Regions from separate parts of the Oceanobacillus sp. FSL K6-0118 genome, predicted to be linked through region 1. Evidence: riboswitches for the same ligand, from Rfam matches in the RefSeq annotation. Region 1 holds a riboswitch; the other holds the start of a gene.

Region 1 (4,296 bases):
TAGTATTGAAGGACTTATAGCTGGGCTTGGCTTAGGTGGACTTGCCATCTCTTTAGCTGCTAAAGATGCTTTAGCTAATTTCCTTGGTGGAATTGTTATTATTTCTGAGAAGCCTTTTACGATTGGGGATTGGATATTGACACCGAGTGTAGAGGGAACAGTAGAAGATATTTCCTTCCGTAGTACAAAAATACGAACTTTTGCAGATGCGTTGGTTTCTGTTCCTAATAATCAATTAGCAAATGAGTCAATCACAAACTGGAGTAAAATGAATAAACGCCGAATTACTTTTAATCTTTCGTTAGATTATGAAACATCAAGAGAAAAAATGGAATCCATTATACAACGAATCGAAAATCTATTAAAAAATCACCCAGATATTCATCAAGAAACCATATTTGTAAGGTTTGATGAGTATAAGGAAAGTAGTTTGGACATTCTTTTGTATTTCTTTACGAAGACAACAGTCTGGGGAGAGTATTTAAAAGTGAAAGAGGAAATAAATTACCAAATTCTTGATATTGTAAGAGAAGAAGGAGCGGAATTTGCTTACCCTACAAGAAAACTATATATAGAGAACGATTCGTCCGATGATTCAGAGCATCTATTGCAAGTTAGACAAGAGTCTTAAGTAAAGAAGGAGTTCATGGGGACTCCTTCTTTACTCTTTAGATAATAGTTTCAAATCTAATATTTCGCATGGTGTGTTCTCATAGCTTTTTACTATGCCATGTTTCGTAATTAAATCCTTAGCCACTTTCTTCTGCTTAATTTTTATAGTTAGCTCGGTTTCAAATGGAAATGGATCCATATAAATCGTATTGTCCGCCTTCCATTCCGGCCAAAGAATCTGGCTATTCCCTTTATCAATAGAGGGTACTGGAATTCCGTTTTTATAAAAGAAATGGAATTCCTCCTTTTTAACACCGGGTTTATTTATACAAAAGAACAGGGAGAGACTATCTGTAAACTTTAGTAATTCATAATGGAAGTCAAATAAGTTCTCATCAAAATCTTTCATCGAGTGAATGATTTCCTGTTGTCTCTTTCTTTCTTGTGCTACAAAGGTATCCGCAAATGGAGAAGATTCTTGGGTAATAAAGTTTGTATAATGCATACTACATAATAAGGCTGCATACGTATCTATTTTTTCAACTTCATTTATTCCGTGTGTATAAATGATGGTCTTCGGAGCTAAGGGGTAACTCGTAAAATCATACGGTGCTTTTAGATGATCATTCCATACTGGTTGCTTATCAAAGTACTTCCAACCATAGTCATGAAGTGTGATTGCTGTTACAACCGAATCCATAAGAGTGTTACTTAATAATAGTTCTTTTTTCCAATACTTTATTAATTCACCAGATACAATGGCATGGTTGTCTTGCTCAATCATTATAAAATGATCTGTTTCTTCTCTAACAATCATAACTAGCGCCTCCTTGTATAAATATTATGTAAGTATATAAAAAAACTTCACGAATTAGTAAGTTAATCGTGAAGTTTTTATTATGGTATATCCCTTTATCCTATCTAAACGGGTAGTAAGACTCCCAATGACGGAAATCTTCTTTATATGATTTTATCAAAATGTACTTGTTTATTTAAAGTATACATAATTGGAATACCAATAGCCAAAACAACGATTTCTCCAATGGCTGTAGTTACCCAAGAAAATAGGAAAGGTAATCCCAATGCTAAGTATAATTCTAATGCGACAATGAACATGTTAAAACTGAAAATGATTGCATTGGCTGCTAGTAAAAGTAGCGTGTTTTTCGTGTATTTAGAAAGTAGAATAATAAGTCCTAAAGATATTGCCGAATGCGCGACACCAAATACAATATCATACAGTCGCATTGGTGAGAAAAATAGATTGGTTAAAAATACACCAAATATAATACCGAAAAAGAACTTCTTATTAAATACGACGAGATGATTAAACATCTCAGGTACACGAAATTGGACATTCGTAAAGCCAAATGGTTGTATAAGTGCTGATACAGCTATATACATTGCAGCCAAAACGCCATTTGCAGTTAACGTTTTTATATTCATTTCCATCTCTCCTTAGTTTTTTTACGTGGGAGGCTTTCGAACCACGGATTTTTAATACAATAGAATATATCATAGCAAAATTTATAATCATTCACAATGGAAATATTAGTAATCTTTAAGTATTAGTTTTTTTCCAGCCTAAACGGGCAGTAAGACTTCCGGTTCAAGCTTCTGGGGAAACAAACAAGGTATTTGGGAGATTGACTGCCTGTATAGGTCCGATAAGTACTCGTGCTTGGGATATCAGTACTCATGTTTAAGATATCAGTGCGACTAACCATCAGTGGAGGATGAAAGAGGATCCCACTGATGGAAGTATTCTTTATCGACAATCAATAGGTCTTATTCTGTTCTACCTATACCATGAAGGAGTAATAGAGTTTTAGAAGTATCTGACCCTTTTTGGAAAATATATCTCATCGTCTTTCCCTGTTTATTTTAGTTGTTCACTTTTCTTGCCGACGCGCTTTAATACATCTATTACTATTTTCTTTTCTTCATCTGTAACACCTTCAAACACGTTTTCGATGACTTGTTGATGAAGCGGGAAGATTTCTTCCATTAGTTTAATTCCTTGATCTGTTAATTGAATATAAACTACACGGCGGTCATCTTTGCATGGAGTTCTTTCTAGTAGTCCTTTTTTTTCTAATTTATCGATAACATAAGTAATGGAACCAGTATTAATCAATACGGATTGTGTAATTTGTTTAATAGTCTGTTGCCCCTTATGATATAATGCTTCTAATACAGTGAAATCAGATGTCCGCATTCCATGACTACTTATATCCTTTTTAATTAATTCTGCCAACGTCTTATTAGCCTTTAGCAAGACAACAAAAGCCTTTAGCGATAAATTCTCTGACATAATAAATTCTCCTTTAATATTATTAATACCTGTATACTTAATTAAGAAATTTTTAATTAAGTATAATATACAAAATAGAGAGACATCTGTCAATAAAACGCAATAGAGCGTGAATCTAAAATTAGATTCACGCTCTAATTATTTTTTATCTCTAATTTTCATCATTTGCATTTTATCATTGAAAAGAGCTGGATAGGATAAGAACCCTAGGAATATGCTTGTGACGATTGCGGTTGTTAATAGTAAAAATAGGACAAGTAGTTGGAATTGGACAGCTTGTACTGGATCTGCCCCTGCAATGATTTGTCCACTCATCATTCCAGGTAATTGGACTAGGCCGATTGTTTTTTGGCTTTCAATAGTAGGAATCGTACTAGCTTTAATAGAAGTAACTAAGGGAGTATGGATTGCTTGTTTCGGTGTCCCACCTAAGGATAAGATGAGCTCTGTTTCATCTTGCCGCGCTTCTACTTCAGCAGTAAACCGATTAAGGAATAAAATGGCAAGAACCATCGAATTTCCAACGACCATTCCGCTTATCGGTATAATATACTGTGCGGTAGGTGGAGTTATTTGGAATCCTAGTAAGATTGCTTGAGTAAGTATTTCTATAAAAATAAAAGTAATAATAAGCTTCCAAGTAATCCCTTTTATTGATGCTCCCTTTTTCCTGGCGTTTTGTGTTGCTGCACCAATCATTAAGGCAATCATTAAAATGATAAAAATATACTCTTCCGATGCAAAGACAAATTGTAATACATATCCGACAATAAGTAATTGAATAATAGAACGAACTGTTGCGATAATTGTATCCTTTTCTAAATCTAAATGTAATGTTTTAGATAGGATGATGGGAATTAATACAAAAATTAGTGCTAATGTCAATGTTAAATAACTCATTCTAAGTCTCCCTTTATAAAACGTTTTACTCTTTCATCTTTCGGGTTATTTAAAAATTCACTCTTGCCCGTTTCAAGGACCTCGCCAGCCATCATAACCCATGAATAGTCACCAATGGTCAAGGCTTGGTCTAAATTATGCGTAATCCAAACAATTGTTGTTCCGTATTTTTGGTTTATCTTTTGTATTAATTCTTCAATGTCGTGTTGAGATATACGATCGAGAGAAGAAGTGATTTCATCTAATAAGAGAACCTTAGGACGATTTACTAATGTACGAGCGATAGAAACTTTTTGCTTCTGTCCTCCAGATAGATCATTAATATTCCGATTTAAGAAGTCTTTTCCTAGTGATACATCTTCTAATAATTCTTTTGCATCATCTTCAGGTAATGTTTCGCCTTTTAAAGTAAGTGGTAATGAAAGGTTTTTATATACCGATCCACTTAGCATTGTAGCACTTTGCAACGC
Region 2 (4,296 bases), 380 kb from region 1:
TAGTTAATTAGCAATACAGGAGGTGTTGATATGTATAATCGTAAAGATGAAATTATCACAGGTTTAGTGTTGGGCAGTCTATCTATTGCTTTAACTGGAAGTATTATCTTTTGGTATTTTGGAGATCCACAAAAATTTATCGAGCATAGATTAGGTGTTAATGCAGAAGCATTTAATAACCCTATTGTTTGGATATTAACAATTATAATTGCATTTGGATATATATTGTACACAGCTAAAGTAATTCCTTTTGTACGTGATCATTTATTTACATTTTCATGGCTTAAAGTGATTGGTGTTTGGGCTGCATTCGTTTCTAGCATTGTAGAAGAGATTTTGTTTCGGCAAGTATTGATGGATTGGCTAATGGGTTTAGATTATTCAATACTTATACAAGTATTAGTTTCGGCTTTTATCTTTGGATTAGCACATGGGGCATGGGTATTTCTTGGAGGAGAGTTGAGAATAGCACTTCCAGTGATACTCTCCACTACAATTCTTGGTGGTTTACTAGCTATTCTGTATATTATAGCTGATCGTAATATACTTGCACCAATTGTAGCTCATATATTGATAAACTTATTCATTGAACCTTGGCTTATACTTTCAGCAGTTACGAGGAAATGGGATAACAATATAAAAGAAAATGAAGATAATTAACCATGCCGATCGTGATTACTTTTTGAAAGCCCTTATAGCAAATTTTGTTTTATACAAGTCTATCGAAAAAACAAAAGGAAATCTAAAGATATTGCCTGCTCATTTACAAGAAATCGTATTTAAGTTACCTTATGGATGACAATGAGTATTGTTATTTGTATGTAGCGATTAGTATTGTAACTTATGTGGGATTTGACCTTGTTTCTTATTATTTATAAGTTTTCAAGGATTTTAAGATTTGGTCTGGCGGTTAATAGAAGTTATTGTATGTTACCACGTTTCTAAAGAAAAAGGATAGTTTGGGGGCATGATGATGAAGGTGAACATCGAAATTGACGATAAGCATGCAGAACCATCCATAACCATTCAGACAAATGAATGGTCCGATGAACTGGAAGAAATAGTTGCAATTATTAAACGGAAAAATCGAAAGCGTATACTTGGGATTGAGTCAGATCAAACGGTACTACTTGACCCCAATCAGGTAGAATTTGTATATGCTGAAAAAAGAAAAATTCTTGCATGCATTGGTAAACGGAATATTGAAGTAAGGATGAAGCTCTATGAAATAGAAGATGTTTTAGCTCCTTATGGCTTTATGCGTTTTTCAAAATCAGTCATCGGCAATCTTAATCATATTGAACGTTTTGAGTTATCATTTAATGGAAATCTCTGTGTTTATTTTCATTCTGGAAATAAAGAGTTTATTACACGAAAATATGTGAAATCAATCAAAGATAGATTGGTTATGGGAGGGCAGTCAGATGATTGTTGAAGCAGTTAAAAGAAGTATGATGGGGATAGCTCTAGGTGGTATTTTTACATTTATTGCCCTTACTGTTGTAATGTTTACCAGCACGGACGCTGCTATCTCACAAATATGGATTTATATGCTCTGTTCTTTTATTCTTGGTATTTATTTTGGATTGGCCTCGTTTTTGTTTGAGGATAATGGCTGGAGTTACCTGAAAAAAACCGCTATTCATTTCTGCTTGTCGATAGCTGTTTACTTTACAATCGCCTTGTTTATTGCTGACTGGATTCCATTTAGCTTAGCAGCAATTTTAATAAGTTTTCTGGTTTTTATATTTGTTTATGCTGTTTTTTGGATGGGGTATTATCTATATTACAAAAAGGTGGAAGCATCGTTGAACGCTAGTTTGAAGAAGAAAAATGATATATTCAAGTGAGTAGAATCCATATACTATATTGGGTAAATTCAATAAATGAGTAGCTTTTTCAACAGCATATTTTTGGCATATGACTCTATTCATTAGTTATTGAACTGATGAAATTCTTTTCCCTATGTTAAAAAAGTTTGAAACACCTGCTTTAAAGTCTGGTATCTAGAGTGGAAAGAAGAGGGTGGAGAAAGAGTTAGATTGTGGTGCAAGTAATAGTGATTCTGATGGGTGGTTACTGTAGTGAAATTTTGGAAAGGTACGAATTAATTGAAAGAGCAATAGAAACTTTTCATGAAATTTTTACGAAGATTGAAGAAAACAGTGGTGTATCTGTGATATACACTATGCCTAAAAAATAAGTGTCAAATTGTTCAATTAAAAAGGTCATTCCTTAATGAAACTTTTATTTTTCTAATCCGTACATAAGGTTATGTGATTATTGTAAATGATGGAGGTGTCAAATGTGTCTAAAGAAGTTATTTTCATCTTAGTTATAGCATCTATGGCTATATGGATTACGGTTTCTCGAGAGGCTGTAAAACCTTCAAAAAAGATAAACTGGCGAAAAATGATAACATTACTGTCTGCTGGATCTTTATCTGCATTAGTTATAACCATTACACTTTTTCAAAGCTTGCTGTTTTAGTTCTGTTTCCGGGTACGTTATTTCAAAAAAGTGGCGATGATTTTTTAGTAATTGGCAGTATAGTTAAATGAAATTTATTTCGGTTGGAGAATGGAGAGAGAAATAAGGTGAAAAAACGATGGTATTTCTGGTGGATTGGTAACATATTTTGGATTATCATTTTTGTAATTGGATTAGCTATTATTTGGTTAAGAGAGGTCGATGGTGCTGGGGTTACTCAAACACCTGAGCTTAAATTATTGGCATTTATAGTCTTATTGATTGCGTTTATAATACCAACGATTATTCAAGGTGTGTGGCTAATTGTTAATTTGAGAATTAGCAGTAGTAAATAAACAAATACGATGTTATTATATAGGGCAGTTTTCTTCAATAACTGAAGCATTTTTTCTATGAAAGCAAGTTTAATAAAGGAAGAACAAGTAGTCTTCAGCTTTTTACCCGTATTATGTTCTCTTCTTTTGGAAACGTTTATATTCATTTTTTATGTTGACATATATTCTTTAATCTAAAACAAAAGATATGGTAAAGTAATATTGTAAGTGAATAATAGAATCTGCGTATTGGCAGGAGAGGTTCGAAATTCCATCCCTCTATAAAAAACTAAGGAGCTAGGACAGCACCTTCTTTAGTGTTGTCTTTTTTGTCTAGCTCCAGCGCCCAGCGACTAGCGAGACTTCCCTCACCTCCGTACGATAAGTCAACATCGACTCACTCCGTTCGTCGTGTTTCCTTTATCTCCTACGGCTCAGTCCAGTCCGTACGTCGCTAAACGGGCGCTTACGCTTTTCTTTATTGGATGGATACAAGCTCCCAAAGATACAAAATAAACGAAGGAGTGATGATTCATGATGCAACAGATTTATCCGGTTACAGAACATCCCTATGCATATGAACTAAATAAAGATTTTCAATTTGCTGCAGCTCATTATGTACCACATGAGGATGCTGGGAAATGTCAAAATATGCATGGGCACACCTATTTTACCAATATCACCATTGCTGGAAACGAACTTGATCACACAGGTTTTTTAGTTAATTTTAAAAAAATAAAAGACTTAATTCACAAGAGATTTGATCATCATGTGATGAATGAAGACACCAAATTCTCCGACCAAGACGCTGAATACTTTCCGACAACAGAAGTGGTTGCCCGGACTATCTATGAAATCATTCAGGAATACCTAAACACCCTACAGAATAAGCCAACTTGTGTTCAGGTATATTTAAGGGAAACGCCTACGAGCTATTGTATTTACCGACCAAAGGAGAAAACATTATGAGAAAAATACCTGTACTTGAAATATTTGGCCCAACTATTCAAGGGGAGGGAATGGTCATTGGCCAAAAAACAATGTTTGTCAGAACGGCCGGCTGTGATTATTCCTGTTCCTGGTGTGATTCGAAATTCACCTGGGACGGTTCAGAAAAGGAATCGATTCAAATGATGGAACCGCAGGAAATAGTGGAAGCATTATATGAAAAGGGAGGCGGACGATTTCAACATGTTACCATCTCTGGAGGAAATCCAGGATTATTGGCTCAATTGAATGCATTGGTAGATTTACTTCATGAAAATCAGGTGAAGGTTGCATTGGAAACACAAGGTAGCAGATGGCAGGAATGGTTTACAAAGATAGATGATCTAACGATTTCGCCTAAGCCGCCAAGCTCTGGAATGACTACAAATTTTGAAACATTGGATTTTATCATCCGTTCATTAAAGGAAAAACAACAGGGGGATTTCAGTTTAAAGGTAGTCGTCTTTGGGAAAAAAGATTTGCAATATGCCATCAACATACACAA

The links. Region 1 has a riboswitch for preQ1 ahead of MHI02_RS02560 (QueT transporter family protein). Riboswitches for the same ligand answer to the same signal wherever they lie in the genome.
Region 2: linked by a shared signal. The riboswitch ahead of queD (6-carboxytetrahydropterin synthase QueD) and the one ahead of MHI02_RS02560 (QueT transporter family protein) in region 1 are both predicted to bind preQ1.

What each region holds. Positions count from the first base shown of each region.
Region 1 covers NZ_JBBOVR010000001.1:499,506-503,801, forward strand. The annotation lists gene MHI02_RS02550 (mechanosensitive ion channel family protein) at 1-631, shown strand, start outside; gene MHI02_RS02555 (DUF3891 family protein) at 662-1,429, opposite strand; gene MHI02_RS02560 (QueT transporter family protein) at 1,573-2,058, opposite strand; PreQ1 riboswitch class I at 2,065-2,109, opposite strand; gene MHI02_RS02570 (MarR family winged helix-turn-helix transcriptional regulator) at 2,492-2,926, opposite strand; gene MHI02_RS02575 (ABC transporter permease) at 3,065-3,826, opposite strand; gene MHI02_RS02580 (ABC transporter ATP-binding protein) at 3,823-4,296, opposite strand, start outside.
Region 2 covers NZ_JBBOVR010000001.1:880,073-884,368, forward strand. The annotation lists gene MHI02_RS04605 (CPBP family intramembrane glutamic endopeptidase) at 31-660, shown strand; gene MHI02_RS04610 (LytTR family DNA-binding domain-containing protein) at 974-1,435, shown strand; gene MHI02_RS04615 (DUF3021 domain-containing protein) at 1,425-1,850, shown strand; gene MHI02_RS04620 (hypothetical protein) at 2,308-2,490, shown strand; gene MHI02_RS04625 (DUF3923 family protein) at 2,598-2,825, shown strand; PreQ1 riboswitch class I at 3,057-3,103, shown strand; gene queD (6-carboxytetrahydropterin synthase QueD) at 3,339-3,773, shown strand; gene queE (7-carboxy-7-deazaguanine synthase QueE) at 3,767-4,296, shown strand, end outside.